Regions from separate parts of the Ferrimonas sp. SCSIO 43195 genome, predicted to be linked through region 4. Evidence: predicted binding sites of a transcription regulator. Region 4 holds the regulator's gene; each other region holds the start of a gene.
The links. The regulator sigma-54, encoded in region 4, starts transcription at its own class of promoters, with help from an activator protein. The targets are predictions, from matches to a motif close to GTTGGCACGNNNNTNGNNT.

Region 1: the regulator sigma-54 is predicted to act here: its motif matches at 4,137-4,155, upstream of glnA (glutamate--ammonia ligase).
Region 2: the regulator sigma-54 is predicted to act here: its motif matches at 3,641-3,659, upstream of J8Z22_RS21550 (formate dehydrogenase accessory sulfurtransferase FdhD).
Region 3: the regulator sigma-54 is predicted to act here: its motif matches at 2,846-2,864, upstream of norV (anaerobic nitric oxide reductase flavorubredoxin).

The regions. Positions count from the first base shown of each region.
Region 1 covers NZ_CP072679.1:86,577-94,265, reverse strand. Annotated here, with positions in the region: gene J8Z22_RS00425 (DUF2959 domain-containing protein) at 1-623, shown strand, start outside; gene J8Z22_RS00420 (4Fe-4S binding protein) at 738-1,973, shown strand; gene typA (translational GTPase TypA) at 2,089-3,927, opposite strand; gene glnA (glutamate--ammonia ligase) at 4,207-5,616, shown strand; gene J8Z22_RS00405 (DUF4124 domain-containing protein) at 5,711-6,229, shown strand; gene glnL (nitrogen regulation protein NR(II)) at 6,414-7,460, shown strand; gene glnG (nitrogen regulation protein NR(I)) at 7,457-7,689, shown strand, end outside.
Region 2 covers NZ_CP072679.1:4,664,852-4,672,540, forward strand. Annotated here, with positions in the region: gene J8Z22_RS21530 (molecular chaperone) at 1-582, opposite strand, end outside; gene J8Z22_RS21535 (4Fe-4S binding protein) at 595-2,220, opposite strand; gene J8Z22_RS21540 (DUF3306 domain-containing protein) at 2,396-2,986, opposite strand; gene J8Z22_RS21545 (DUF3305 domain-containing protein) at 2,973-3,440, opposite strand; gene J8Z22_RS21550 (formate dehydrogenase accessory sulfurtransferase FdhD) at 3,714-4,529, shown strand; gene J8Z22_RS21555 (helix-turn-helix transcriptional regulator) at 4,526-5,431, shown strand; gene J8Z22_RS21560 (hypothetical protein) at 5,529-7,010, shown strand; gene J8Z22_RS21565 (HAMP domain-containing sensor histidine kinase) at 7,050-7,689, opposite strand, start outside.
Region 3 covers NZ_CP072679.1:2,954,414-2,962,102, forward strand. Annotated here, with positions in the region: gene J8Z22_RS13685 (LysR family transcriptional regulator) at 1-906, shown strand; gene norR (nitric oxide reductase transcriptional regulator NorR) at 1,208-2,734, opposite strand; gene norV (anaerobic nitric oxide reductase flavorubredoxin) at 2,912-4,411, shown strand; gene norW (NADH:flavorubredoxin reductase NorW) at 4,408-5,544, shown strand; gene J8Z22_RS13705 (DUF1971 domain-containing protein) at 5,568-5,903, shown strand; gene J8Z22_RS13710 (NAD(P)/FAD-dependent oxidoreductase) at 5,978-7,096, opposite strand; gene J8Z22_RS13715 (LodA/GoxA family CTQ-dependent oxidase) at 7,164-7,689, opposite strand, start outside.
Region 4 covers NZ_CP072679.1:4,341,843-4,349,531, forward strand. Annotated here, with positions in the region: gene J8Z22_RS20055 (KpsF/GutQ family sugar-phosphate isomerase) at 1-895, shown strand, start outside; gene kdsC (3-deoxy-manno-octulosonate-8-phosphatase KdsC) at 895-1,449, shown strand; gene lptC (LPS export ABC transporter periplasmic protein LptC) at 1,446-2,000, shown strand; gene lptA (lipopolysaccharide transport periplasmic protein LptA) at 1,987-2,553, shown strand; gene lptB (LPS export ABC transporter ATP-binding protein) at 2,550-3,281, shown strand; gene J8Z22_RS20080 (RNA polymerase factor sigma-54) at 3,348-4,814, shown strand; gene hpf (ribosome hibernation promoting factor) at 4,839-5,126, shown strand; gene ptsN (PTS IIA-like nitrogen regulatory protein PtsN) at 5,129-5,575, shown strand; gene rapZ (RNase adapter RapZ) at 5,572-6,429, shown strand; gene J8Z22_RS20100 (HPr family phosphocarrier protein) at 6,426-6,698, shown strand; gene pmbA (metalloprotease PmbA) at 6,755-7,689, opposite strand, start outside.

The DNA of each region.
Region 1 (7,689 bases), 540 kb from region 4:
GGATTCTGATCGCCGCCCTGATGCTCGGCGGTTGCCAGTCGGCATACTACGCCGCCGCCGAACAAGTGGGCTATCACAAACGGGAGATTCTTACCGATCGGGTGGAATCGGCCCAGGAGAGCCAACAGGAGGCACAGCAACAGTTCAGTTCGGCCCTGGAGCAACTGCAGACACTGGTGGATTTTGACGGCGGCGACCTCGAAGACGTCTACGACACTGTCCGCGATGAATATCAGGCCTCGGAAAAGGCCGCCAACGATGTCCGTGACCGCATCGACAGCATCGATGACGTCGCCGAGGCGATGTTTGATGAGTGGCAGCAGGAGCTGGAGCAGTACCAGTCCGCCAAACTGCGGCGCGACAGTGAAAAGCGCCTGTCGGCCACCAAACGGCAATACGCCAGCATGCTCAAGAGCATGCGCCGCGCCGAGCAGAAAATGGAACCGGTTCTGGCCCGCCTCAAAGACAACGAGCTGTACCTGAAGCACAACCTCAATGCCAATGCGGTCAACGCCATCGGCAGCGAGTTCAGCGATCTCAAGGGCGAAGTCCAGTCTCTTATAACCGAGATGAATAAAGCCATTGCCGAATCCGATCAATTTATTAAGACCCTCGGGCAATAAAGATTTGGTTTCCAATCCAAATTGTTAAGTGGGTCTAAAAACCACAACGCTGCCACTGCCAAGGGGGCCGTAGGCTGAGATACTGGCGACCATCTGAAACTGTTTGGCTGGTCCATGTCCATCTTCGAATCCTTAATCTTGCTCACCGGCTTCACGGTCGCCTTGGGCATTGTGGTCTCCCTGAGCCGTAGCCTCGGGGTGATAAGTGCTGCGGTCACCGCAGGGCTGGGATTGCTGATGGCCCACGATATCCTGCTGGTACTGGCCTCCTTCTGTTTCCTGCTGACCGTCACCGCCGGGCGCTGGCTGTTGCCCAGTCGGCTGCCGTCCCGCACCATGGATCGCTTCGACCAGTTGCGGCAGTTAACCCAAAATGGCTTCGCCATCGCCATGGTGATAGTGGCGGTACAATACGCCCTGTACGCCATGCAGATGCACGCCGGCAGCCTGTGGATGACCCGCCCCAGCGTGGTGGATGTCTACCTGCCCGTCACCGCCGGGGTCTCCCTGCGCGCCTGGATAGAGCAGGGCATCATCGACCACCAGCACCCGGCCGCCCTGGTGCTGTTTCTGGCGCTGCTGGGCTCCGCCTTGATCACCAAGCGGGCATTTTGCAGCTGGGTCTGTTCGGTGGGGTTCTTTTCCGAGGTGCTGTATGAACGCCTCAACCCCTACTGGAAGAAAGATCACCAGCTTCCCTCCTGGCTCGACAGCAGCCTGAAGATGACCAAATACGGCCTGCTGATCTGGCTGCTGTGCCTGGTGATGGAGATCCCCTCCTCAGGCCTGGAAGACTACCTCAACAGCGAACGCCACCTGATGGCGGATCTGTCGATGTGGCAGCGATTCACCAATCCCTCTCTGATCGGCCTGGCACTGCTGGCGGCGGTACTGACGCTGTCCACCATTAAGCGCAACGCCTTCTGCCGCTATTTCTGCCCCTACGGCGCCCTGATGGGGCTGTTGTCGATGCTGAGTCCATTCAAGATTCGCCGCAACCCGGCCCTGTGCCTGCGAGAATGTGACGACAAGGACTGCCGCAAGTGCCAGCAGGCTTGCCCCTCCAACATTCCGGTACATCAGTTGGAAACCGTCAGCGTCGATGATTGCCACGCCTGCCATCGCTGTGCCCAGGCTTGCCCGAAGAAAGACGCCCTGACCCTGTCTCTGCCAGGGCATCGTTGGCCGCTGAAGCCGTCGATGATCCTGCTTATCCTGCTGTTTTTCGTTACTGTGATTCCGCTGTTCAGCTACCTGGGCGGCTACTGGCAGAGCGAATCCTCAGAACAGCTTCGACAGGCGATACTGCCGAAGCTGGATCAACTGTCGGTACTGCCGGTCGCCGATTAGCCCCAGGCGGCCGCCCTCGCTGACATCGCCACTCACTTCGGGTCGACCACCACCCTTGGCATGAAGACAAAAAAAAGAGCCGCAGAGCGGCTCTTTTTTTGTCGGCAATGGCGACTTATTTTTTCGCTTCGCGGGACGCGCGCTTACGATCGGATTCGGTCAGCAGCTTCTTACGAATGCGGATGCTCTCAGGAGTCACTTCCACCAGCTCATCGTTGTCGATGAATTCCAGCGCCTGCTCCAGGGTCATCACGATTGGCGGAGTCAGCACCTGAGCGTCGTCAGTACCGGAAGCACGAACGTTGGTCAGCTGCTTGCCTTTCAGGGCGTTTACCGTCAGGTCGTTATCACGGCTGTGAATACCGATGATCATGCCTTCGTACACTTCCACACCGTGTCCAATCATCAGGCGGCCACGTTCCTGCAGGTTAAACAGGGCGTTGGTCAGGGCTTTACCGGTCGCGTTGGCGATCAATACGCCGTTGTTGCGCTGGCCGATTTCGCCACCCTTGTGAGGGCCGTACTTGAAGAAGGTGTGATAGATCAGACCAGTACCCGAGGTCAGGGTCATGAACTCGGTCTGGAAACCAATCAGGCCACGGGATGGCATGATGAAGTCCATACGGATGCGGCCTTTGCCGTCCGGTGCCATATCGGTCAGCTCGGCTTTACGTACGCCCAGCTTCTCCATCACACCGCCCTGGTGTTCCTCTTCGACGTCAACGGTAACGGTCTCGTAGGGTTCTTCCAACACACCGTCGACGGTACGCAGAATCACTTCCGGACGGGACACGGCCATCTCGTAGCCTTCACGACGCATGTTCTCGATCAGAACACCCAGGTGCAGTTCACCACGGCCAGAAACGCGGAACTTGTCCGGATCATCGGTCTGCTCAACACGCAGGGCCACGTTGTGAACCAGTTCCTGTTCCAGGCGCTCAAGGATGTTCCGTGAGGTCACGTACTTACCTTCCTGACCACAGAATGGTGAGGTGTTTACCTGGAAGGTCATGGTAACGGTTGGCTCATCCACAGACAGCGCCGGCAGGCCTTCCACTTCGTTCGGGCAGCAGATGGTGTCGGAGATCTTCAGCTCACCCAGACCGGAAACCGCAATGATGTCACCGGCTTGCGCCTCTTCCACATCGTGACGCTCCAGACCCAGGTACCCCAGTACCTGGCCCACTTTTCCATTACGGACATTGCCGTTGGCGCACTGAATGGTGACCTGCTGGTTCAGCTTCACTTTACCGCGGCTCACTCGGCCAACGCCGATCACGCCAACGTAGGAGTTGTAGTCCAGCTGAGAGATCTGCATCTGGAAAGAACCATCCGGGTCGCCGGCAGGGGCCGACACCTGGTCAACGATGGTCTCGAAGATGGCGGTCATGTCTTCGCCCTGAGTCTCGGCATCGTGAGAAGCCCAACCGTTCAGTGCAGAGGCGTACACCACCTGGAAATCCAGTTGCTCATCGGTCGCGCCCAGGTTGTCGAACAGGTCAAATACCTGGTCCATTACCCAGTCAGGACGAGCACCCGGCTTGTCAATTTTGTTAATCACAACAATTGGCTTCAAACCCTGAGCAAAGGCTTTCTGGGTTACGAAGCGGGTCTGTGGCATCGGACCCTCTTGGGCGTCCACCAACAGCAGTACGCTGTCGACCATAGACATTACACGCTCCACTTCACCACCGAAGTCGGCGTGTCCTGGGGTGTCCACAATGTTGATGCGGTAATCGTTCCATTTGATGGCAGTGTTCTTAGCCAGAATGGTAATACCGCGCTCTTTCTCCAGATCGTTGGAGTCCATCACGCGTTCGTCGAAATCAGTACGGCTCTCTAAAGTTCCGGACTGCTGCAGCAGTTTGTCCACCAAGGTGGTCTTGCCGTGGTCAACGTGCGCGATAATCGCAATATTTCTTAGTTTGTCCAGCACGATTCTGCCTGGCTCCATGGTTGCATCAAAAGGGCGGCTATTCTACTCTTTCGGACAGCAACAGGATAGTGCTTTTTTTCACCAACGAGCAGAAGCCATGGAAGTCGCTGCGTTACTCTCGGTGCATTGCACCAAAATTAAGCAACCCACGCACCATTATGGTGCAATTTGGTATCCCGCTCGCTACACTCCTTCACCAAAAACCCTACACATCAATAACTTAATACTTTGGCACAGCTTTAGCATAGGCTGTGGCAGAGCATTTAGGGCCGTACACGCCATTTGGAGGTAAACAGGATGTCTGTCGAACACGTATTAGAACTAATTAAAGAAAACGATGTGAAGTTTGTCGACCTGCGCTTCACCGATACCAAAGGTAAAGAGCAACACGTCTCCCTGCCCAGCCACCAGATTGACGGCGACTTCTTTGAAGAAGGCAAGATGTTCGACGGCTCCTCCATCGCCGGTTGGAAAGGCATCAACGAGTCCGACATGGTGCTGATGCCGGATGCGGCCACCGCCGTACTCGACCCATTTACCGAAGAGTCCACCCTGAACCTGCGTTGCGACATCATCGAGCCGACCACCATGCAGGGCTACGACCGCGACCCGCGTTCCATCGCCAAGCGCGCCGAAGGCTACATGCGCAGCGCCGGCTTTGCCGACGAAGTGTTCTTTGGTCCAGAGCCGGAGTTCTTCCTGTTTGACGACGTCAAATTCAAGACCGACATGGCCGGTTCCATGTACCAAATCGATGCCGAAGAAGCCAGCTGGAACTCCGACAAGCACTTCGAAGGCGGTAACATGGGCCACCGTCCTGGCGTCAAGGGTGGCTACTTCCCAGTGGCTCCGGTGGATTCCTCGCAGGATCTGCGTTCCGCCATGTGTCTGGTGATGGAAGAGATGGGCCTGACCGTCGAAGCACACCACCACGAAGTGGCTACCGCCGGCCAGAACGAAATCGCCACCCTGTTCAACAGCATCGTTGAAAAGGCAGATGAAATTCAGATCTACAAGTACGTGGTTCACAACGTGGCCCACGCCTACGGCAAGACCGCAACCTTCATGCCTAAGCCGGTTGTCGGCGACAACGGTTCCGGCATGCACTGCCACCAGTCGCTGATGAAGAACGGCGAGAACCTGTTTGCCGGCGATAAGTACGGCGGCCTGTCCGAAACTGCCCTGTACTACATCGGTGGTATCATCAAGCACGCCCGTGCCATTAACGCCTTTGCCAACGCGTCTACCAACTCTTACAAGCGACTGGTTCCCGGTTTCGAAGCCCCGGTTATGCTGGCCTACTCCGCCCGTAACCGCTCGGCCTCCATCCGGATTCCGGTGGTACCCAGCCCGAAAGCGCGCCGCATCGAAGTGCGTTTCCCGGATCCAACCGCCAACCCGTACCTGGCCTTTGCCAGCATGCTGATGGCCGGTCTGGACGGAATTAAAAACAAGATCCATCCTGGTGAAGCGATGGACAAAGACCTGTACGACCTGCCAGCCGAGGAAGCCGCAGAGATCCCAACTGTTGCTGCCTCCTTTGAACAAGCCCTGGATTGCCTGGATGCGGATCGTGAGTTCCTCACCGCCGGCGGCGTGTTCTCTGACGATTACATCGATTCCTACATCGAGCTGAAACGTGCTGAGGTTGAACGCCTGAACATGACCACTCACCCTGTTGAGTTCGACATGTACTACAGCTGCTAAAAATAAAAACAAACCAGCATTTTAAGCCCACCGTTCTGGTGGGCTTTTTTGTGGCTGCTACACTCTGACTACGTACGCCATCAGGAGCCCAGGGATGCGGATTCTGTTACTACTGCTGCTGATCAGCGGCTTGGCCCAGGGCACCGTCTACCGCTGGGTGGACGCCAACGGCGTGGTTCATTACAGCGACACGGCCCCAGCCAAAGCCCGAGCCGACCGCTTGCAACCGACAGCCGATAGCCAGGTGCGCATTCGCCCCATGACCTTGCCAGCGGGTTCCGATCCTCAGGCCGAGGATACGGCACCCCATTACCAATTAACCCTGCTGACCCCGACGGCAGATGCCACCTTGCGAGACAACCGCGGCCGCATCACCGTCAAAGCCGCCGTAACCCCGGCCCTGGCCCGGAATCATCGCCTGCTGCTGCTGTTGGACGGTCAGGCTCAAGCGATGAACGGCAAGGCGATGACCCTGGACAACGTCGATCGCGGCAGCCATCAACTGCAGTTGCAAGCCATCGACGACCAGGGGCAGTTATTGGGCAGCAGCGACGCCATTACCGTTCACCTGCACCGCCAGTCGGTGCTGCAGTCACAGCGCAAAGGCACCTGACTCCACGCATTGTGGCAAACAACTTGCAGTGTTTCCCCACCGGGTCGGAATTCGGCCACGACAGCCCATTTTTGTTGCGCATCACCAATGAAGTGCACACCACCACACCGGTGTTGCACCAAATTGGTGCAGTGGTATCTTAGGGATAGCCGTCACCACAGGAGTACCCACCCCAATGGCACCGATTGAGGAAACCCGCTTGTTAAATCACCTGACTGCCGCCGTCATGGTGGTGGACAACCAACTGATGGTGCAGTTGGCCAATCAGGCCTGCGAGCAACTGTTTGGCCTCAGCCGTCGACGCCTGACCGAGATCCGTCTGACCGATTGCGTCTCACGCATCGGTCTGGAACCGGCGCAACTGCAACACAGCCTGGCCAGCCATCAGGGGTCCGCTTTCTACGCCATGAGCCTGATCACCCTCGACGGCCAACACCACACGGTGGACCTGTTCCTGACTCCGATGCAGGACGGCCAGGGATTGCTGGAGCTCAGAGTCATCGATCAGCAGCAACGCATCAGCCAGGAACTGCACCAATACGCCCAGCACCATGCGGCACAATTGCTGGTGCGGGGACTGGCCCATGAGATTAAAAACCCCCTCGGCGGCCTGCGGGGTGCGGCCCAACTGCTGGAGCGACAACTGACCGAACCGGGTCAGAAGGAGTTTACCGGCATCATTATTGAGCAAGCGGATCGTTTAAGAATGCTGGTGGACAGACTGCTGGGGCCGCAGAAACCCGGCCCCAGGGTGGTGGCCAACATTCACCGGGTGCTCGAGCAAGTCAGCCAACTCTGTGCCCTGGAGTTTCCCGACACTCTGGTGTTTGTCCGGGATTACGACCCGTCGATTCCCGACTTCGACATGGAGCGGGATCTGCTGCAGCAGGCGGTGCTGAACATCGTCCGCAATGCCGCCCAAGCCATGGAGGGACGGGGCACTATCACCCTCAAGACCCGCACCTGCAGTCAGGTGACCATTGCCGGAAAGCGCCATCGCATGGCGGTCATGGTCAGCATCATCGACAACGGTCCCGGGATCGACGACAAGCTCAAAGATACCCTGTTCTACCCGATGGTAACCGGCAAGGCCGATGGATCCGGGTTGGGACTGTCCATCGCCCAGAACGCCGTCGCCCAGCACCAGGGCCGCATCGATGTCGACAGCTGGCCCGGCCACACCGCCTTTACCCTGATGCTGCCACTGATGACCACTAAGGAGAGCCAATGAACGAGCGAGTATGGATACTGGACGACGACAGCTCCATTCGATGGGTTCTGGAGCGCGCCATGCAGGCCGAAGGGATCAGCAGCGCCAGCTTTGCCAGCGCCGAGTCACTGTGGCAGGCACTGGCGGATCAGCAACCGGACGCCATCATCAGCGACATCCGCATGCCGGGCACCGACGGCCTGACGCTGTTGGAGCGGGTGCAACAGCACTACCCGCAGCTGCCGGTGAT
Region 2 (7,689 bases), 320 kb from region 4:
CTCATCCTTCTCCTGAATAAAGAACTGCTCCGCCAGATGGGCCACGGCGGCATAGAAAGCGGCACCCTGGGCATTAGCCAGGTCGCTCCAAAGCCGATCGGCCCAGGGCTTCAAGTGCTTCTGCCAGAAGCTCAACTGCACGTGCTGAGGGTTTTCCAGCAGCAGTACCGACATCACTTCACACAAGGCGGCGATGTGATCTTCCGGCTCCTTGACCGCGTCTTCCCGGGCAAAACCAAGGCGCACCAGATCCTGGCGCAACTGCACCAGTTGAGTGTCCATCAAGGTCCCGGTCATGTACCAACTGGCGTAGGGAATCACCTCGCCATGGCCCAGACCGATAAACAGGTCGGTGTACTCCTGAGTCACGGTTTCCACGCTGTAGGTCTGCGCCGCCAGCTTAAGGCTGCTCCAGGCTTTGACCATCTCGCCGTCGTCGTCGCTGTTAACCTCAAGATTACCCAGAAAATCCAGCAGCTCCTGAGAGGGAGCGTCCCGCAACAGGCCCGCCAGCAGCTGATAGATGTCGGCGCGAAACTGTTGAATTTCGGAAACCACTCGATGGTGTTGTTGTTCTGTCATGATTACCTCTGTTTAGACGCGCAACTGTTTTTCTGGATCGTTCATGATGTCTTCAAACATGTCTTTAACTCGACAGTCTTCACACATCTGAATCCGCTTAAGGGCATCGCCGGCGAAGGCGCTGTGGTTCTCCATCTGAGTGGTGATCTTGGTGATCACCGCCTTGGTGGCAAACGGCTTGCTACAGCGAATGCACTCGAAGGGCTCCTCTTCGTGCAGCACTCTGGACTGCTGGCGATGCTCCCGATCCAGGGTCACCTGGCTGATCAAGGTGATCGCCTGCTCCGGGCAGGCCTTTTCACACAAGCCACACTGCACGCAAGCTTGCTCGGTAAAGTTCAGCGCCGGCATGTCACCGCCATCCATCAGGGCCCGGGTCGGGCACAGGGCGGAACAGCTCTGACACAAGGTGCACTTTTCAGCATCCACCACCACCGCGCCGTAAGGCAGGTGCGGAATCGACAGGGTCTCATCATTGGCGGCGGCACAGCCGTTTAGATGATCCAGGCCGTTGTAGAAGGCGTCCCGCTTGGGCAGGTTGGACGGGTAGGCAGCGATGGCCAGTTCCGGCCAGCTGGCACTCTGTTCCACCAATGCTGACAGGCTGTCCAACTCGGCGCTAGACAGCATCTGAATCCGATCTTCCAGACCGATGGCCTGCAGCAGATCCGACGCCAGCTTGTGCTCGCGCTGCAACAGGGCCATCAAGGTCGGCGGCGTCACTTCGGTGGTCAACACCACCACCTGGCGAGCGCCCCAGGCCAGTGCCGACATCCAGCTGTCGGTGGCGGCAACGGCAATCTCTTCCAATGCCACCGGCAGCACCGCACCCGGCAAGGCCTGCAACGCTTTTAACGCCTCATCGCCGGCGGTCATGTCATGAAACAGCACCACTGGACGGCTGTCGGCCAGCTCGATGTAACGGGTCACCAGGCGCTTCAGGTAGTCCTGCAACACCGTGGGGGACGGCTGATCATAACTGATGGCACCGGTGGGGCAGGCGTTGGAGCAACTGCCGGCACCGTGGCACAGGTTATGGTCTACCTCAATTTTGTGGTTTACGCTGGCAATGGCGTCCGCCGGACAGAAGTTCAGACAGCGATTGCAGCCATCGATGCCACTGCCATGGTGCGCACAAATGTCGGCGTTAATCTTCACGTATCTGGGCTTAGAAAACTCTCCGACCAGCTCGGGCAACTGCGCCACCGCGCCGGCCAGCTTGTCGGCATCGTCGGCGACATGAAAATACCCCGGTGGCAACAGCTCCAGCGTCAGGCTCGGTTGCTGGCCCAAATCCAGCACCAGATCGTAGTGGGGACGACGCACCGCCGCCGGTGCCAACTCCAGCTCTTTGCCGCTGTCGTCTTTGATGAACGCCTGGTACTGACCCAAAAAGCCTTTCACCTTGACCTGTTTGCTGTAGTAGCTGGGCAGAGTTTCAGTTTGTTCAACCGCCCGCATCACCTCGGCCAGATGTGCCTCATCCTGGCTGGTAATGGGGTCGGTGGCCACCAAGGTGATGCTGGCCATGCCATCGAGGCTGGCGGCGGCCAAACGAATGGCGTCTTCAGCACCGATGATCAACAGATGACCAGCGGTGGTATAGGTGACCGTTTGCGGAATCAGGTTCTCCAACATCTGAACCTGAGCCAGCGCCTGTTCGGCTACGGCGTGTTGAGGGTTGCTCACTGTGCGTTCCTGTTTTCTGTTGCCATCGCCATCGTCTCATGCAGCGGACGGGGTCGTGGCTGGTGGTCGGTAAGTTGCAAGGCCTGTACCAAGGCCTGGCGCCTATGGCTGACGGAAATGCCGGTCAGCTCTGCTGTTCTTTGCCGATGTCCGGATCGGATGGGTCATTTTGTCCATCCTCCTGGGCAACGATGGGTAATTCTGACGGTTTTTCGTCCAGTGCGGGCGCCTCGGCACGCGCCTTGGCCAACGCCTCCTGACGTCGCTCTTCCTCCAGCTTGGCATCCAGATGTCGGAACACCTTTTTCGCCACCTCTTTGGCCACCTGAGTGCTGAGCTTGGGCTGGTTGCTGTAATCCAGGGCGTACTCGGCCATGCCGTCGGTGACGTTGTACTGAGGCTGACGCCACAACGCCTGCAGGGCGCTCTTTTTCTTGTCCGGATCGATCCCTTCCGCCAGGAACTGGGCAAAACTGCCTCCCTCCTCAATGGCGTCGGGATCCGGCAGAGCGTCAGTCTCGACGGCTTCACCGCTGTCGCTGACCGACTCGGTCTCGGCCTGCGCCACAGCATCGGGTCCATTGTCCTCGGCGGGAAGCTCAACCTCGGCGGGCGCCGGCTGTTGCAACGACGCCTCCAGTGCCTGCTCCTCCTCCTTGACCTTGGTCAGGCGCTGCTGCCAGCGGGACAGCAAGCCGGATTTAGTATCGCTCATCGCGCTTCTCCCGCTTGGCCTTCAGCTCACCACGCACGTCGATGTGCTTGCGTCGATGAGCACAGATCGGCTGCTCGCCATGACGAGTAATATAGGCTTCAATCCAGCAACCAATGGCCTGAGGAATGGGGCAGGTAAACACCGGTTGATCGCTCTCCAGGCAACCGGCAGCGATGTTCTGGTTCGCGGTCACCAGCATCGGAACTGGCTCCCCAGCTTCGGTTTCATCGCACACCACAAACAACAGCGGGTTATCCAGATCCAGGTTCAACCGGTAGTTAGAGCGTTCGTCTTTAAACAGCTCCAGACCCACGATGGTGGCGCCCTCGATGGGATCCGCCGACGCCGGCAGCAGCTGATCCACCTCCCAGGTGGTCTGGCTCCAGCGGCCCATGGTGACCTGTTTTGATTTCAGCTTGACCTGCAGAGGCCAGATATTGTCGGTTCGTTGCATCGATTTTGTGCCCTAGATTGGGAAACCCGCAATAACAAAGCAAAAAGCGTTCCAATAAAAATAGCCTGTTTTTCGTGAACCGAGTCACGACTTTGGCCATCGGCAGGACATTTTGTCCCAAGCCCTTACCCGCAGTGGGTCATTGTGTTCCTAATCCCGTGACCCAGATCACGCCATCAGCGGCAAACACCCGGGTTATGGCTGGAACGAATTTTGCTAGTCTAATGCACTGATTCATTGTTTATTCCCTTACACGCGTAATTGAGAGCCCCTATGCCCCAGTTCAGTCGCACCGACACCGACGCTCCACTGACCAAGTCCGTGGTTGCCATCGACGCCAGTGGCCAGCCACAGGAACGTCAAATCGCCTGCGAACGCCCGTTGACCCTGTATCTTAACTGGCAACCCATCGTCACCCTGATGACCTTGGGCGCCCGGCCCGAAAAACTGGCCCTGGGCTATTTGAAGAACCAGGGTTTTATCAGCGACATCGACAAAGTTGAATCGGTGATTGTCGATTGGGACGTGAACTCTGCCGCGGTGATCACCAGTGAATCCACCGACGGGCTGAAAGAGAAACTCAGTGAGAAGACCGTCACCTCCGGCTGCGGCCAGGGCTCGGTGTTTGGCAGCTTCATGGCCGGCCTGGATGAGATCCAACTGCCGGTGCCCGCCATCAAACAATCCACCATCTACGGGCTGTTGAAAAACCTCGGGGAATACAACGAAACCTATAAAAACGCCGGTGCCGTGCACGGCTGCGGTGTCTGTCGCGACGCAGAAATCCTGTCATTCGTGGAAGACATCGGCCGCCACAACGCCGTAGACACCCTGGCCGGGGAACTGTTTCTGGGACGCCAGAACGGCGACGACCTGATCTTCTACACCACCGGTCGACTGACGTCGGAGATGGTGATCAAGGTGGCCAAGATGGGCATTCCGGTGCTTGTGTCCCGCTCCGGCATAACCGAGATGGGGCTGGAACTGGCACAAAAGATGGGCATTACCCTGGTCTCCCGGGCCAAGGGCCGCCATTTCCTGGTGTACAACGGCGCCGATACCATTGATTTTGACGAGGTCCAAGCATGACGACGGAACGCGATAACCTGTTTATGAATGCCAAGGAGGTGGCCGAGTATCTCGACCTGAACGAGAAAAAAGTCTACGCCATGGCCAACGAGCAGCAACTTCCCGGTACCAAGGTGACCGGGAAATGGCTGTTCCCCAAGCCGATGATCGACCGCTGGGTGATGGAGTCCTGCCACTTCGGCATGCTCAGCGACCGCCTGATCATCACCGGCAGCGACGATCCGCTGCTGCAGTGGGTAATCAACCGACTCGGCCGTCGCATCGAATCTGCCGGCCTGGTGAACTACTGCTCCACCGGCTCCCGTCTGGGCCTGAATCAGCTGGCCCGGGGCCATGCCGACGTCTGCGCCCTGCACTGGGGAGACGAAGCGGAGCGGGATCTGCGCCACACCGCCTTACTGAAGCGTCACCCGCAGTTTAAGCAGTGGGTGATGGTACACGCCTGCAGCCGTGAATACGGCATCATGCTGCGCAGCGAACACCAGCACCTGTGCCACGATCTGAATGAGACCCTGGCACTGCGCTACCGCTGGGTCACTCGTCAGGAGGGGGCAGGTGCCCGTCACCATTTCGACAACTGGCTGACCCGCATGCACCGCACCAGCACCGACCTGAATGTGGTCAGTACCGCCTACAGCGAGCGAGAGATGGCCGGGATGATCGCCCGCGGCGAGGCCGAGTTTGGTATGGGCTGCCAGGGCATTGCCGGCGAGTTCGGCCTGGCCTTCGTGCCTCTGGGGAAAGAGTCGTTCGATCTGGTGATGCCGCAAGGGGTGTACTTCCGCTACCTGCTGCAGCAGATGTTTGAGCTGATGCAGACACCCGACACCCTGGCGTTCGCCCAGCGTCTTGGCGGTTACGACTTGTCCGATTGCGGTCGTATCATCTGGAGCCCAAGCTAGCAGGCATAAGGCGGGCGCATGCCCGCCTTTTTCAACAATATCAGTGACTTTTACTAGATCCCTCCTTATGCTGGTCCTCCCATTCTAAGGAGGTCGCATGAAGTACCGCGTCGAACTGGAAGAGTTCACTACCACCCCTGAAGTCCTACTGATTGAGCCACAGCCCGATGGCAGCGAGCGGGTGATCTGGCACCTGGCGATGAAGACTGACGAAAAGTTGATTCTCATCGAAGTGGTGAACGACACCCACCTGGTGATCGCCGACTGGTATGGCAATCTGAGCCTCTATCACATTCCCAGCCGTCGCCAACAAGCCCAGCACAAATTTGACGCCCGCATCGCCATGAGCGCCCGGGTCAGCCTGGACGGACGCCAGATCCTGGTGGCCTACTGCGAAGAGTCCAACGGCCTGCAGGAGGTGCTGGAGGTCCTGGAGATCCCCACCCTCAAACCGGTGGCCCGGCATCTGCTGCCGGATTGGGACCAGATCGACGACGACTGCGACGCCGAGATTGAGCCAGACGTCCGCCTGTTTCAACAGCCCATCAACGGCCAAGCCTGGTTCTACTGCTGCGGCGCCAACTGCAGCTGGGAACTGCCGGAGTCCCACGGCTACTACCAGCTGGATCTGACCAATGGCCGCGGCACGTTTCGCTCCCTGCCCGGGCTGGGCAACGCCGATGACGACCTGTGCCGCCCCGCCCTCAACCTGGAGCTGGGCCTGGGGGCGATGCTGGACTGGTCCAGGGTCACCCTGGAATCTCAGCAAGATGGCGAACCAGGTGCACCGCTGTCGCTGCTGCTGTTCTCCCTCGACAGTTTCGAGCCGGTGGGCACCCTGACCGCCCGCGTCTTTTCAGACGAACAACTGGACGACCTGGAGCAACTTCAGGCCGGTCCCGAAGCTGACGGCAAAGCCTACAGCCGCGCCCAGCACGACCTGATGGAGCAGCTGCAGCAACTGGAGTGGCAGGGAGACAAGTTGGCCATGACGTTCATGGACCAGCAGCAATGGCAGCTGGATCTGCAAGGCGGCCTCACCGAAGTTAAGACCGAAGAAGAGAATAAGCCAGAGCGCAGTTGGAGCCCGGAAGCGGAGTTCAGCGCCCGTATTCAGGGACGCATTCCGCTGACCGTCAAAGAGAACATTGCCGACACCCTGAAGTGGATGGTGTCATTGTGCGCTGACATCGACCGCCAGCGGCGAGGCAAACGCTTCGCCTTTATGTTGACCGACTCACAAGGCACAGAACTGGATCAGGCCGAGTTCTTCCGCCAAGCGGCCCTCAGCCACCCGCAGCCACTGCTGGAGATGCTGGTTCACTTTACCCAGTATGAGGACGCCGAGGTGCTTTATGACGATCTCAACTGCGGCTACGCCGCCCTGTGTCACCTGGTGATGGGGCTGGTCAAAACTGGCAATCCCCTCTACTTGCCGGCGGTACACGCCTGGGTCAATGAGTTAGACCTGGACCACGAACTGTTTGTCCAGGAGGAGTTACTGGGAGCACTGCAACATCAGTTCGGTCGCGACCACCCCGAGGTCGAGGCCATCGTCGACTACACTACCGACTGGTAAGCCTCTGCCACAAAAAAGGGCGCCTGTCGGCGCCCTGTCTTACCCCTCGAGTCCGCGCAGATTGACGGACAGGGCGTCCTCTTTCAGCAACACGTCCGACGGCAAACGGATGGTAAAGGTGGTGCCTTCACCCAGCACCGAATCCACATCGATGTGGCCGCCGAAACGACGAATAATGCCGTAGCTCAGAGCCAGCCCCAGGCCGGTACCGGTCTTGCGGGTGGTAAAGAAGGGATCGAAGATTCGCGACAGCAGCTCAGGTTCGATGCCGACACCGGTGTCCGCCACCGCCAGCGTCACGCCTTTGACCTTGCCATCGTCGTCGAGCCAGTTGTCACTGCTGACTCGAATCTGACCCCGATCCTCCATGGCATGACTGGCATTGATCACCAGGTTGATCAGCACCTGCAGCAACTGCTGAGAGTTCACCACCACTCGAGCATCCGCCTTCAGATCCAGCGCCACATCGATGGCCTGTTTCTCGATGGAGTGGCGCACCAGTACCCGCATCTCTTCAACGATGGGGTTGATCTGCTGCCGCTCCAGCGGTGCATCAAAATCGCCTGGGCGGGCGTACTGCAGCAGAGATTGGATGATCGCTTTGATCCGCTGTACCTGCTGCAGCACCAGCTCGATCTCCTCCTCCACGTCGTCGGCACGATCGCCAAGCTCAAATTTC
Region 3 (7,689 bases), 1.4 Mb from region 4:
ATGAACATTGAACTGAGCCGCTACCTGCCGGCCTTCATCAGCGCCGCCCAGACCCACAGCTTTTCCGACGCCGCCCGTAAGCTTGGCGTCAGCCCCGCCGCCATCAGTAAAAGCATCAAGTCTCTGGAAGTGGCATTGGGGGTACGGCTGTTCCACCGCACCACCCACGACTTGTCGCTGACCGACGAGGGCCGCGCCTTCGCCCGAAAAGTGGCACCGGTGGTGAATGAGCTCAGCGACATTCTGGCGACCGCTCAGTCCTTTACCGAACGTCCCAGTGGCCGCTTGCGGGTCAGCCTGCCCTACAGCTATGGCCGCGAATACGTACTGCCCTTGGTTCGCCCCTTCCTCGACCGCTACCCCGAGATTGAGCTGGATCTGCGTTTCGAAGATCGGGTGGTGGATATGGTCAAGGAGGGCATCGATGTGGCCATTGGCAACCACCTTCAAGCCGACAGTCGCCTGGTGGCCCGCACTTTGGGACCGGTGAAACTGGTCACCCTGGCCTCACCGGATTTTCTGCACCGCTATGGCATCCCCACCCACCCGGACGATCTGGACCGCTTTAACTGCGTTCGCTATCGCATGGCCTCCAGCCAACGACTGGTGCCGTGGACTTTTTGCAGTCCCGATGGTCGGGCGTTCAGCAAGGATCAGATGAAATCCAATGTCTCCACCACCAATGTGGAGCTGGGACTGGAGCTGGCCAAAGACGGCATCGGCATCACCCTGGCCGCCGCCAAGATTGCCCAGCCCTATCTGGATGACGGTTCGCTGGTGCAGATTCTGCAAGACTACTGTGCCGACCGACCGCCGTTTATGATCTACTACGCCTCCAACAAACAACTGGCGCCTAAAACCCGGGTGTTTATCGACTACATTATTCGCCACATGCAAGCCGCCTGAGGCGACGACTGGCACCCGTCTCGGCGCAAACAACGTTCGACAGCCACAAAAAAAGCCAGCCCCGAAAGGCTGGCTTTTCTTTTGTCAGAGTCTCAGTCCAAATCGGACAGATCCTGCTCGTCACCGTCAATCACCGGTGCAAACAGGTACAGTGACGCCATGATGGTCTCAACCAGAGTACGCATGGTCAGTCTCCCGCAGTCTTGGGATTTGGCGGCTAACAAGCGGCCGCCCCAAAAGTGACTCTGAGTATAGTCAACTCTGCCTTGACCGCAGCTGACCAGCCTTGAGCTTGGCCACACTATTTCTTCAGCCCCAGCCGCCTGGCCAACCGGTGCAAATTGCCGCTGTCCATCTGCAGCCGCCTGGCCGCCGCCGACCAGTTGCCCGCCTCGGCGGTCAGCGCCTGCTGAATCAGCCGAGTCTGGAACTGATCGGTGGCGTCGCGCAACCCGCCGGCCTCAGTCACCTGCTGCTGCATCGCCTGTGGCTGTGGGCTTGCCGAAGCCTGCCCCAATCGCAGCATCGCCGGCTCAATGACAATGTGATCACCACTTTGGGCCGAACGGGCCACCACCGCCGCCCGGAACAGGCAATGTTCAAGCTCGCGTACGTTACCAGGCCAGGCGTAGCTCCGCACCGACTCCTGGGCAGCGTCGGTCAAACTCAACCCCGCCAGACCCAGCTTGCTGCGATTGCGTTCGAGAAAGAAGCCGCACAACAGCAGCACATCCTGACCGCGGCTGCGCAATGGCGGCACCCACAGCGGAAACACACTCAGGCGATGGTACAGATCGGCACGAAACCGCCCGTCGCTGACCTCCTGCTTCAGATCGCGGTTGGTGGCGGCAATAATCCGCACATCCACCTGAACCGGCTGGTCGCTGCCCACCCGCTGCAGATCGCCGTACTGCAACACTCGCAGCAACTTGGCCTGCAACGACAGCGGCAACTCGCCAATCTCATCCAGAAACAGGGTACCGCCATCGGCCATCTCAAACTTGCCCTGGCGGTGGCTGATGGCACCGGTAAAGGCCCCCTTCACATGACCAAACAGTTCACTTTCGGCCACCGATTCCGGCAGCGCGGCACAGTTGAGGTACACCAGAGGTTGGGCAGCCCGAGAAGACTGAGCATGAATCGCTTCCGCCACCAACTCTTTACCTACCCCGGTTTCTCCGGTCACCAACGCGGTCAAATCCGTAGACGACACAATGCCAATCTCTCGCTTCAAATCCAGCATCGCCGCCGATTGGCCGATGATCTCACCCGGCGGTGCCGACTGAGGCCGGCCGACGCGCTCACCGCCACCGGCAGACAACAGCTCCAGCTCCTCCACCAACAGCGCGTTGTTGAGGCTGGCGGCGGCCAGCGCCGTCACCGCCCGTAACTCGCGGTCGCTGAAACCGTCGAACTGATTGGGGTTGAAGCCGTCGATGGTCACCGCCCCTATCAAGCGTTGATTCACCAGCAGCGGCAAGCCGATGCAGGCGTGCACTTTCAGATCGCTGGGGTGGTTGGCAATCAGGCCATCGTAGGGATCCGGCAACTGGCTGTCGGCGGGAAAACGCACCACATCGCCGGCACGGGCGATGGCCTCGAGCCTGGGGTGATCGGCAATGACAAAACGCCGCCCCAGCACTTCGGCCTCCATGCCATTGGTGGCCAGGGGCTCAAAGTGATGGTCACTGAGCTTCAGCAGCGCCGCCGCATCGCAGGCCACCAGATCCCGAATGGTGGTCAATAGCCGCTGAAACCGGTCGGCATCGGAGAGGCCAGAGGTCAAATCCAACGCCAGTTCGGCAAACTCATCCAACTGCAAACTCATGGGTACCTTTCCTATGTCAAAATGACAAGCCACTGTCTTAATGACACTAGTCGATTAGTGTCGAAATGACAATGTCAATTTTAAATACACATTAAATTCAATTAGTTAATTATTGGCACGGACACTGCAATAACTCAGACAAGCAAACCACATTTGATTGAACTCTGAGGCTACACCATGGCAATTCACGTTAAGAACAACATCCACTGGGTCGGACAACGGGACTGGGAAGTGCGCGACTTCCACGGCACCGAGTTTAAGATGCCAAAAGGCACCAGCTACAACAGCTACCTGATTCGGGAGGAGAAGACCGTACTCATCGATACCGTCGATCACCGTTTCAGCCACGAATTTGTCCATAACCTCAGCCAGGAAGTGGATCTGAACAGCATCGACTTCATTGTCATCAACCACGCCGAAGAAGACCACGCCGGAGCCCTGGCCGCCCTGCTGGAGAAGATCCCCGGTACCCCCATCTATTGCAGTGAAAATGCCATCGATTCCATCACCGGCCACCATCACCGCCCGGACTGGAACTTCCACACCGTGAAAACCGGCGACAGTGTCGACATCGGCAACGGCAAGCAACTGGTGTTCATCGAAGCGCCAATGCTGCACTGGCCAGACAGCATGATGACCTACCTGACCGGCGACGCGGTGCTGTTCTCCAACGATGCCTTCGGTCAGCACTACTGCGACGAACATCTGTTCAACGACGAAGTGGATCAGGCCGAACTGGAGGAGCAGTGCCTGCGCTACTACTCCAACATTCTGACTCCGTTCAGCGCCCTGGTCACCGCCAAGATTAAAGAGGTGCTGAGCTTCAACTTGCCGGTGGACATGATCGCCACCTCCCACGGCATCGTCTGGCGTGACAACCCGGTACAGATCATCGAGAAATACCTGAAGTGGGCCGACGACTATCAAGAGGATCGCATCACCCTGTTCTACGATTCCATGTCCGGTAATACTCGAATGATGGCCGATGCCCTGGCTCAGGGTATTCATGACATCGACCCGAAAGTGGCAGTAAAAGTATTCAACGTCTCCAAACACGACAAGAACGAGATATTGTCCAACCTGTTCCGCTCCAAGGCGGTGTTGGTGGGTTCCTCCACCATGAACAACGTGATGATGCCCAAAATCGCCGCCATGCTGGAGGAGATCACCGGCCTCAGATTCAAAAACAAACGCGCCGCCGCCTTCGGCAGCTTCGGCTGGAATGGCGGCGCCGTCGACCGCATTCAGGTGCGGCTGCAGGACGCCGGTTTCGACACCGCCGCCAGTCTGAAAGTGAAGTGGAAACCCGATGGCAACGCCCTCAATGAATGCCGCGAACACGGCCGCCAACTGGCACGCCAGTGGGCACTGGCCCCCGTCGAGCAGCCTGCTCCTAAATCCGTCCCCAACGACGTCGTGCCCCACCCGGCCACCCCGGCTCAGGCTGAAGTAAAGAGCGAAGCCCAAACCGAGGCACCCACCAAGCAATGCGGCAACGACCAAGCGGACATGCTGTGCACCGTGTGCCAGTGGGTCTACCGCAGCGCCGACGGTGAACCCAACCAAGGGGTTGCGCCGGGTACTCCTTGGTCACAGGTACCGGATCACTTCCTGTGCCCGGAATGCGGCATCGGCAAGCAGGTGTTCGAAGCGGTGAAAAAGGAGGACGCAGCATGAGTGCCCCATTGGTGATTGTCGGCAGCGGCTTTGCGGCCTACCAACTGGTCAAGGCGCTGCGGCGCCTGGACAGCGACCGCCCCATTACCCTAATCACCCAGGGCAGTGGCGACGAATACTCCAAGCCTGAGATCAGCCATGTGTTCAGCAAGGGCCAGCCTGCCAAACAGCTGATTCAGCGCCGGGGCGAGGTGTTCGCCGAGGAGATGAACCTGACCCTGATGGCCCACACTCGAGTCAAGGCCATCGACACCGCCAACCAGCGGCTGGAGACCAGCGGCGGCAGCGTCGACTACCAGCAACTGGTGCTGGCCACCGGCGCCTCGGCCATGGTGCCGGTGATCGACGGTGATGCCGGTGGCAACCTGATTACCCTCAACAGCCTGGATGCCTACCACAAGGTGGAGCAGCGCCTGTCCCGGGCACAGTCGGTGATGGTGATTGGCGCCGGTTTGATCGGCACCGAGATGGCGATGGATCTGGCCAGCGCCGGGCGCCAGGTGGTGTTGTGCGACCGGGCCGAACGGGTGCTGCCACAGCTATTGCCACCGTTCATCTCCGCCCAACTGGCGGGCGTGTTGCAACAGCAGGGCGTCACCCTGGCAATGAATGATTCACTGCGACGCCTGAACCGCGATGGCGACGCCCTGGTCGCCACCATGACCAGCGGCCAGCAACACCGGGTAGACGAGGCCATCTGCGCCATCGGCCTGATGCCAAACACCGCCCTGGCCGCGGCCGCCGGCCTGATGGTCAACAAAGGCATAGTGGTAGACAACCAGCTGCGAAGCAGCGACCCTAAGGTATTCGCCCTGGGCGACTGTGCCGAAGTGGAGGGCAAACATGAACCGTTCCTGCAACCCATTCTGCTGGCCGCCAACGCCCTGGCTCAAACCCTGTGCGGCACCGCCACCGCCCGCCATGGTGCGCCGATGATGGTGAAGGTGAAAACGCCGCTGATGCCGATGCAACTGGCCGGTGACACCCACAGCGCCAGTCGCTGGCAGGTGGAGATCACCGACGGCGGCCTCACCGCCCAAGCACTGAACGACGCCAATCAACTGCAGGGGTTTGTGGTCAGTGGTGATCACCAGCCCCAGGGCTTTGCCCTGCTGCGCCAACTGAATTGCTGATTAATCCGAGTAAGGAGAACACCATGAGCCACTTACGCATTCCAGCCAACTGGACCATTCAACGCTCGACCCCGTTTTTTACCAAAGACACGGTACCGGCGGCCCTGCTCAACCACCACAACACCGCCGCCGGCGTATTCGGCCAGCTGTGCGTAATGGAGGGCAGCGTCACCTACTTCGGCTTTCCGGACAAAGACACCATGGAGCCGGAGCTGGTGGTCACCATTGAGGCCGGCCAGTTTGCCACCAGCCCACCGCAGTACTGGCATCGCATCGAGCTGTCCGACGATGCCCAGTTCAACATCAACTTCTGGTCCGACAAAGACAAGGGCGATGAAAAACTGGTGAACACCCAGTAAACCGCCCCAGTGATGCCATGGGCTAAGTCAGCGATGCCATAGGCTAAGTCAGTGATGCCATGGGCTGAGTCCGCTCAGCCCATGGCCGTAGCGCGGTTGTGCCAGAACGGTTGGTTGCCAAAACGCTGAACACTGGCATAGAGGGAGTGGCGCAGCTGCAGATACTGATTGAAGTCATCAAACACCTGCTGCTGATAGGGCAGCAGTGCCACCACGTCCGGCCGCTGTAGGTAGTCGGCAATGCTCTGCCCCGCCAGCTCGCCGTGCATCAAAGCCTTGGTGATTCCCGCCGACGAGATGGGGTCGTAACGACTGGCACAATCCCCCACCGCCAGCCAATGGCGCCCCACCACATTACTCAATATTCCCGACGGCGCCGAGCGGCGAAGCAGTGTCAGGCCTTCGGCCCGAGCCGCCGCCAACACCGGCGCCAGATGGGTTTGAAACAAGCGGTTGTCCTCAGCCCGCTGCAACCACACCGCCGGGTCGGCCAGCGACGCCGTCGCCATGCTGGCTTTATCGCAGCACAGCATCAGCATCACCTTCTGTTCCGGCAACCGGGCCGCGTACCACCACCCGTAGGACTGCGCCTCCACCAGGGTACGGTCGGTCATCGAACCGCCCGGAGTCAGCGGCAGCACCGCGCACAGGTACACCACTTCATCCAGAGTATTGTCGGCCACCCCCAGCGCCCGGCACACCTGACGGGCGCCGCCGCTGGCATCCACCACAAAGCGGCTGTGCAGCGGGCGAGGTTGTGCCGCTATGGTGAGGGCTACGCAATCCTCCTGCGGCTGCACCCCCTGCACCTTTACCCGTCGCCGCAGGCCGATGTCGCGGCGCTTAAGCTGACTGGCCAACTCCGATTCAAACCGGGCCCGGTCCAGGTGATAGCCCGGCCCGGACAGATCAAAGAAGAAATCATTGTGTCCGGGTTCGGGCTGCTGCCAGATGGAAATGGAGCCGGAACACACTTGCTGGCTGCGCAACAACCAGCGACTGTCTTCGCCCAGCAACCGGCTCAACACTTCGCCCGCCGCCGGCGGCAGGGTCTCCCCCAACTTGAACTGTGGCGCATCGGCGGCGTCCAGTATCTCGACTTTTAGCCAGGGGGCCTGTTGATGCAGGGACAATGCCGTCGCCAGCCCCGCCGGCCCGGCCCCCAAAATCGTTACGTCGTTATCGGTACGCATACTGCCTCCTAAAACAACGCTGACTGACCCCAGGGCCAGCCAGCGTTGGTGTTACTCCTATGGCTGGCTAGTCTTGTTTATCCAGCGCCGCCGTCGGCCAGGGCTGCACCACCTGGCCGTAGGAGTCGTACAGACTCTGTACCTCCAGGAATTTATCGCTGCCGTAATTGCCGCCCTTGGACGCCGGGATCTGCGAGCCCTGAATGATGAAACCGGTCTTATGCCAGTTAGCCAGAAAATCGAGGTACTCCTGATAACGGCCTTCGTTTTGTGGAAACGGCGAATAGGTCAGGTTGTCGCTGCCCTCTTTGTCGCCCCGAACACTGAACAACTGCCCACCCAGGTTCCATTGCTGCTTATGTTCATCAAACTGACACAACTGCGCCGGATACACCTGCACCGGGCGCTGGGCCGGCCACGACCAGTACAGGGTGTTGTTGCCCGCCGGGTTAGGATCCGGCGTGTGCACCGCACAGCTGTTGTAGTCGGTATGCCAGGGCTGCGACATGAACTTGCTCAGGTCGCCGGGCTCCACCGCCATGGGATTAAGGGGAATGTAGCCAATCCCCAAAAATGGCTGCGAACGGCTGGCA
Region 4 (7,689 bases):
GTACATCGATGATGCGTTTGTTGCGGCCTGCGAACTGATGCAACAGTGCAAGGGAAAAGTCATCGTCATGGGCATGGGCAAGTCCGGTCACGTCGGCAACAAAATTGCCGCCACCCTGGCCAGCACCGGCACACCGGCTTTCTTCGTTCACCCCGGTGAGGCCAGTCACGGCGATCTGGGCATGCTGACCGAAGGCGATGTGGTCCTGGCGATCTCCAACTCCGGCGAAGCCAGCGAGATCATGACCTTGATGCCGGTCATCCGCCGCCTCGGTATTCCGGTGATCGCCATGACAGGCAAGCCCGACTCCAGCATGGCCAAACTGGCTCAGGTTCACCTCAACATCAAAGTCACCAAGGAAGCCTGCCCCCTGGGGCTGGCTCCCACCTCCTCCACCACCGCCACTCTGGTGATGGGCGATGCCCTGGCCGTCGCCCTGCTGCAGGCCAAAGGCTTTACCGCCGACGACTTCGCCCTGTCTCACCCCGGCGGCGCCCTGGGTCGCAAGCTGCTGCTTCGGGTCGATGAGCTGACCCACACCGGCACTCAACTGCCGGCGGTGTCGGAAACTGTTACCATCTCCGAAGCCCTGCTGGAGGTTTCCGCCAAAGGGCTGGGGATGACCTGTGTCCTCGACGGCAATGGCCACCTCAGCGGCATCTTTACCGATGGCGACCTGCGCCGGGTCCTGGATGCCCGCATCGACATTCACGCCACCGCCATCGGCGAAGTGATGACTCGCAACCCCATCACCCTGGCCGACAACCTGCTCGCTGCCGAGGCCTTAAAGCTGATGGAAGAGAAGAAAATCAATGGCCTGGTGCGCGTCTCCCCGCAAGGGCAACCTCTGGGTGCCCTCAACATGATGGATATGCTTAAGGCAGGAGTGCTGTAATGAATCACATCGAAACCCTCTACGGTCCTGTCAGCCAACAGGCGTTTGAACTGGCGAAAGGGATCCGGCTGCTGGTCTGTGACGTTGACGGCGTATTTTCCGATGGCCGCATCTATCTGGGCAACAATGGCGAGGAGCTGAAAGCGTTCCACACCCGAGACGGCTTTGGCATCAAGGCGCTGCAAACCAGTGGCGTCGACGTGGCGATCATCACCGGCCGCAAATCCGACATCGTGCAGCGGCGCATGACCGCCCTTGGGGTAAAACACATCCACCAAGGGGTGGACAACAAGGTCGAAGCTTACGAACAGCTGAAGCGTCAGCTGAACGTCAGCGATGACCAGTGCGCCTACATTGGCGACGACCTGGTGGACACCCCGGTGATGGCCCTGACTGGGTTGTCGGTGGCGGTCAACGACGCGCACCCACTGGTGCGCAAGCAAGCTACACTGACAACGGTAACCCGGGGCGGCTTCGGCGCCGTGCGCGAGCTGTGTGATCTGATCATGGCTGCCCAAGGGACCCTGGAACATGCCCAAGGAATGAGCGTATGAAACGCGAGGCCCTGGCCATCGCCCTGTTGTTCGGTGCCGCGTCGTTTCTGACCTGGCGCTCCATGGTCCTCAAGGACCAACTGACCGACGAGGTGAAGCCAAGCTATCAACCGGACTTTATTGCCGAAAATCTGAAGAGTCGAATCTACTCGGAACAGGGACACCTGAACGCCGAGATCGCCGCCGACGAGATGGAGCATTACCAGTCGCTGGCGTTGACCCGGCTGACCAAGCCCGAATACCTGCTGTACCCACAGGACAGCCAGGGGCAATGGCGCATCCAGGCAAAACAGGGACAGTTAAGTGACGGCCGCCATGTGGTTCTGGAAAATGATGTTATCATCACAGCCATTGAGCCCAATGAACCGCTGAAGACCCTAACCACCAGCTATCTTGAGCTGGATCTGGAAACCATGATCATGACCTCCAACCGCCAGATTCTGGCCACCGGAGAGGACTTTGAGATCAATGCCAAGGGCTTATGGGCCGATTTGAATTTGAACAAGGTAGAACTGAAGAGTCAGGTATATGCCATCTATGAAACCAATTAAACTGCTGCTCACTGCCTTGCTGGTCGTAGCCAGCACCAGCTCCCTCGCCCTGGACAGCGACACCCGCGAAAAGGTGGAGATCAAGGCAGACAAGTCCAATGCCGATCTGCCCAATGGCACCATCGTCTATTCCGGACGGGTGCGCATCTCCCAGGGCACTCTGCTGATCAACGCCGATGAACTGCGGGTAGAAGCCACCGACAACAAAGACGTCAAGGTACTGGTGGCCACCGGCACACCGGCCACCTACCAGCAGATGATGGAAAACGGCAAACTGGCGGAAGCGGAAGCCGGTGAGATTCGTTACAGCCTGCAGGATCGCATCCTGACCCTGAGCCACAACGCCGAAATGCGCCAGTCCGGCAGCCTGGTGAAAGGCGATACCATTCAATACGACCTGAACCAGCAGAAGCTGCTGGCCGAAAGCAGCGGCGACGAGCAGATCACCACCATCTTCCTGCCGGCCGATGCGGATCTTAAGCCGGACCCCAAACCTGAGCCCTCCCCGCAACAGCAACCGACAGACCCTAAGCAAGGTGAGCAGCAACCATGAGTCGTTCAACCCTGACCGCAGACAAGCTGGCCAAGGCCTATAAGGGCCGGGAAGTGGTGAAAAATGTCGGCCTGGAGGTCAGCACCGGCCAGATCGTCGGCCTGCTGGGCCCCAACGGTGCCGGCAAGACCACCACCTTCTACATGGTGGTGGGCCTGGTACAAAACGACCGCGGCCGCATTCAGATCGACGGCGAAGACATCACCCTGCTGCCGATGCACAGCCGCGCCCGCAAAGGCATCGGCTACCTGCCTCAGGAATCGTCGATCTTTCGCAAGCTCTCCGTCTACGACAACCTGATGGCGGTTCTGCAAACCCGCAAAGGGATGAGTACCAGCCAGCGAGTCGAGAAACTGGAGCAGTTGCTGGAGGAGTTCAACATCACTCACATCCGCGACAGCCTCGGTATGAGCCTGTCCGGCGGCGAACGGCGCCGGGTGGAGATCGCCCGCGCCCTGGCGGCGGACCCCAAGTTCATTCTCCTCGACGAACCCTTTGCCGGCGTGGATCCCATCTCGGTGATCGACATTAAGAAGATCATCCAACACCTGCGAGACCGGGGCCTGGGCGTGCTGATTACCGACCACAACGTGCGTGAGACCCTGGATGTGTGTGAACACGCCTACATCGTCAGTCACGGTGAGTTGATCGCTCAGGGTGAGCCAGCCGCCATCCTGGAGAACAAGCTGGTGCGCTCGGTATACTTGGGCGATCAGTTCAAGCTATAGTAATTGGTAGGCAGGGCAACCTGGATGTCACTACACAAAAACAAGGATAAGGACGGGTTGTTGTAAATGAAAACTTCTCTTCAGCTGAAACTGGGGCAACAACTCACCATGACCCCGCAGCTGCAGCAGGCCATTCGGCTGTTGCAGTTGTCGACCCTGGATTTACAGCAAGAGATCCAGGAGGCGCTGGACTCCAACCCGCTGTTGGAAGCCGACGAAGAGTTTCTGGCGGCTCCCGCCAACGTGGATGCCCCCGAAGCCAGCGACAGCGGCAATGAGCTGGACGTGGCCCCAGAGCCCGCCAGCCTCGACACCAGCGAAGCCCTGTCCCAGACTGACATGCCCGACGACCTGCAGGTCGACACCTCCTGGGACGAGTACTACACCTCGGCCCCCACCTCCAGCAGCAGCGGCAGTCGCGAAGACGACATGCCGTTCCAGGGCAGCACCTCGGACTCGTTGCAGGACCACCTGCTGTGGCAGATGGAACTGACGCCGATGTCGGACACCGACCGCGCCATCGCCATCGCCATCATCGACGCCACCGACGAGCGCGGCTACCTGACTCAAAGCAGCGACGACATTCTCGAAGCCATGGGTGACGACGACGTCGAGCTGGACGAAGTGGAAGCGGTACTCAAGCGGGTACAACGCTTTGATCCCATCGGCGTCTGCGCCCGGGACCTGGGCGAATGCCTGCTGGTACAACTGAGTCAGTTTGACGGCGATACCCCGTGGAAGGCCGAAGCCGAGATGCTGATTCAGGAGCACATGGATCTGCTGGCCAACCGGGATTTTCGCGGCATGATGCGCAAAACCCGCCTCAGCGAAGAGGAGCTGAAGCTGTCGATGGAGCTGATTCAGACCCTGAATCCGCGCCCGGGCAGTGCCCTGATCTCCGATAACGACCAGTACGTCATTCCCGACGTCGCCGTCAGAAAGAAAAAAGGCCGCTGGGTGGTGGAGTTGAACCCGGAGACCATGCCGAAGATTCGCATCAATGAACAGTACGCGGCCCTCAGTCGCCACAGTCGCAATCAGGCCGACAGCCAGTTTGTCCGGGGTCACCTGCAAGAGGCGAAGTGGTTCATCAAAAGCCTCGAAAGCCGCAACGACACCCTGTTGAAGGTGGCTAACTGCATCGTTCAGTTCCAGCAGGGTTTTCTGGAATACGGTGACGAAGCGATGAAACCCATGGTGCTCAATGACGTCGCCGAAGCGGTCGACATGCACGAGTCCACCATCTCTCGGGTGACCACCCAGAAATACATGCATACCCCACGTGGCATCTTCGAATTGAAGTATTTTTTCTCCAGCCACGTCAGCACAGAAAACGGCGGAGAATGCTCCTCCACCGCAATCCGTGCTTTAATTAAAAAATTGGTTGCTGCAGAGAACCCAAGGAAGCCTCTCAGCGACAGTAAGATGGCGGAGCTGCTGGCAGAACAGGGAATCAAGGTCGCACGGCGCACCATCGCCAAATACCGAGAAGCCCTGTCTATTGCTCCCTCAAATCAGAGGAAAAGCCTGTAAACGGCTAACTAAGGAGGAACCCATATGCAGATTAACCTGACCGGCCACCACGTCGAAATCACCACGGCCCTAAGAGACTATGTGCATACCAAGTTCGATAAGTTAGAGCGCCACTTCGACCACATCTCCAACGTGCATGTGGTCCTGAATGTGGAAAAACAGCAGCAAACCGCGGAAGCCAAATTGCACCTGAGCGGCCGGGAGGTCTATGCCACCCACAACCACAGCAATATGTACGCCGCCATCGATGGTCTGATCGACAAACTCGACAGGCAAGTCCTTAAACATAAAGAGAAAATTTCACGTCACTGACCATGGATATTGAGACGATACTCAGCCCGGAGTGTGCCACCATCGCCGCTCCGGGTACCAGCAAGAAACGCGCCCTGGAGCTGATTTCTCAGCTGGCCAGCCAGCGTTACACCGACGTCAACCCGCAGCAGCTGTTTGAAAGCCTGCTGGCCCGGGAAAAGATGGGCAGCACCGGCATTGGCAAAGGCATCGCCCTGCCCCACGGCCGCCTGCCGAACGTGGACCACGCCATCGCCGTATTCGTGAAATGCGACGAGCCGATCCCCTTTGATGCCATCGACGGCAAACCCGTCGATCTGCTGTTTGCCCTGTTTGTCCCCGAAGACAACTGCAAACAGCACCTGTCGACCCTGGCCTCCATGGCCAAGGTGCTGGACAACAAAGACATCTGTCGGTCGCTGCGCAAATCGGCCGATGACCATGAGATCTATCAACTGGTGACCTCGTGAAACTGATTATCCTCTCCGGCCGCTCCGGCGCAGGCAAATCCGTGGCCCTGCGGGTTCTGGAAGACCTGGGCTACTACTGCGTCGATAACCTGCCGGCCAGCATGCTGCCGGCCCTGGTCAATGAAATGGTGGATCGCTGCTCCACACTGGCGGTCAGTCTGGATATTCGCAACCTGCCAGAGCAGGCAGAAAGCATTCCCGATGAACTGAAGCGACTGCCGGACAGCGTCGACTGGCAAATCTATTTTCTGGATGCCTCCGACAGCAGCCTGATTAAGCGCTACAGCGAGACCCGGCGGCTGCATCCGCTGTCGCAGACCGGCATCTCACTGGCCCAGGCCATCGCTTCGGAGACCGAGATGCTGGCGCCGATTCGGCAATTGGCCGACCACAGCATCCATACCGACAACCTGTCGGTGCATCAACTGGCGGATGAGATTCGCACCCGCCTGCTGGGCAAGGCCGAACGGGACCTGTTGTTGGTGTTTGAATCCTTTGGCTTTAAACACGGCATCCCCAAGGACGCCGATTACGTGTTCGATGTCCGCTTCCTGCCCAATCCTCACTGGGATCCGAAGCTGAGGCCCCTGACCGGCCTGGACGCACCGGTGCAGCGCTATTTCACCAAGGAAGCCGAAGTGGCCCGCTTTATTGACCACACCGAGAGTTTCCTGAAAAACTGGCTGCCGATGCTGGAACGCAACAATCGCGCCTACCTGACTGTGGCCATCGGTTGCACCGGCGGCCAACATCGCAGTGTCTACATCGCCCAGCAACTGGGAAACCGCTTTAAGCTGAGCCAGAAACACATCTCCGTCCGCCACCGGGAATTGAAACTCAACGACAGCCAATGAAACTGACCCGCACCCTGAGGGTGGTAAACAAGCTTGGGCTGCATGCCCGGGCCGCCACCCGCCTGGCCCAGGTGGCCCATAATTACGACGCCAACATTCAGATCATCCATGGCAACCAGAGCGCCGACGCCAACAGCGTATTGGGTGTGCTAATGCTGGAAACCTGTCAGGGCCAGGAGGTCACCATCGTCTGTGACGGCGACGATGCCGAACCGGCCATGACCGCCATTACCGAGCTGTTCAGCGCCCGCTTCGACGAATCCGAGTAGCCCAAACAACCACGCCGGCCCTGGGGCCGGCGTGGTGATCATCGCTGAGGCTTCGCTCAGTTACCCGCCACCTTCATCTGTGACAACAGGATTGAACCGGTACCAATGCTGGAACGCGGGTCGCGATCGCTGCCCACCGCCACCATCTCCTTGTACATCTGCTTGAGATTGCCGGCGATGGTGATCTCATGCACCGGATATTGAATGATGCCATTCTCCACCCAGAACCCGGCGGCACCGCGAGAGTAATCGCCAGTCACGCTGTTGACGCCGTGGCCCATCAGTTCGGTGACGTACAGGCCGGTCCCCATCTGTTTGAGCATGGCAGCCAGATCGCCGCCATTACTGCTGATGTCCCAGTTGTAGATGCCGCCGGCATGGCCGGTGGTGGCCATCTTCAGGCGACGGCCTGAGTAGGCAGTCAGCAGATAGGATTGCAACACCCCGTCAGCCACGATGTCCCGGGCCTGAGTGGCCACCCCTTCGCCGTCAAAGACGGCACTGGACAAGCCACCCAGCAGGTGCGGATTCTCATGGATGGACAACCACTCGGGCAGAATCTGGGTGCCCAGGCTGTTGAGCAGGAACGACGACTCCCGATACAGGGAGGCACCGCTGATGGCCCCCACCAGGTGACCGATCAGACCGGTGGCGGTTTCGGCGGAGAACAGCACCGGCACTTCACAGGTGTCGATCTTGCGGGCGCCGAGGCGGGCTTCCACTTTGGCCGCCGCCCGCTTGCCGAGGGCCTCCGGACCATCCAGGGCATCGAAACGACGGCTGACGGTGTAGTCATAATCCCGCTCCATACCCTGCTCATCCTTGCCGATCAGCACACAGGAGAGGCTGTGGCGGGAGGAGGCATAGCTGCCGATAAAGCCGTGGCTGTTGCCGTACACCTTAATGCCTTCATGGCTGTTGCAGCTGGCCCCATCGGACTGCTCGATGCGTCCGCCCTCAGCCAGTGCCGCCTGTTCGCAGCGGCTGGCCA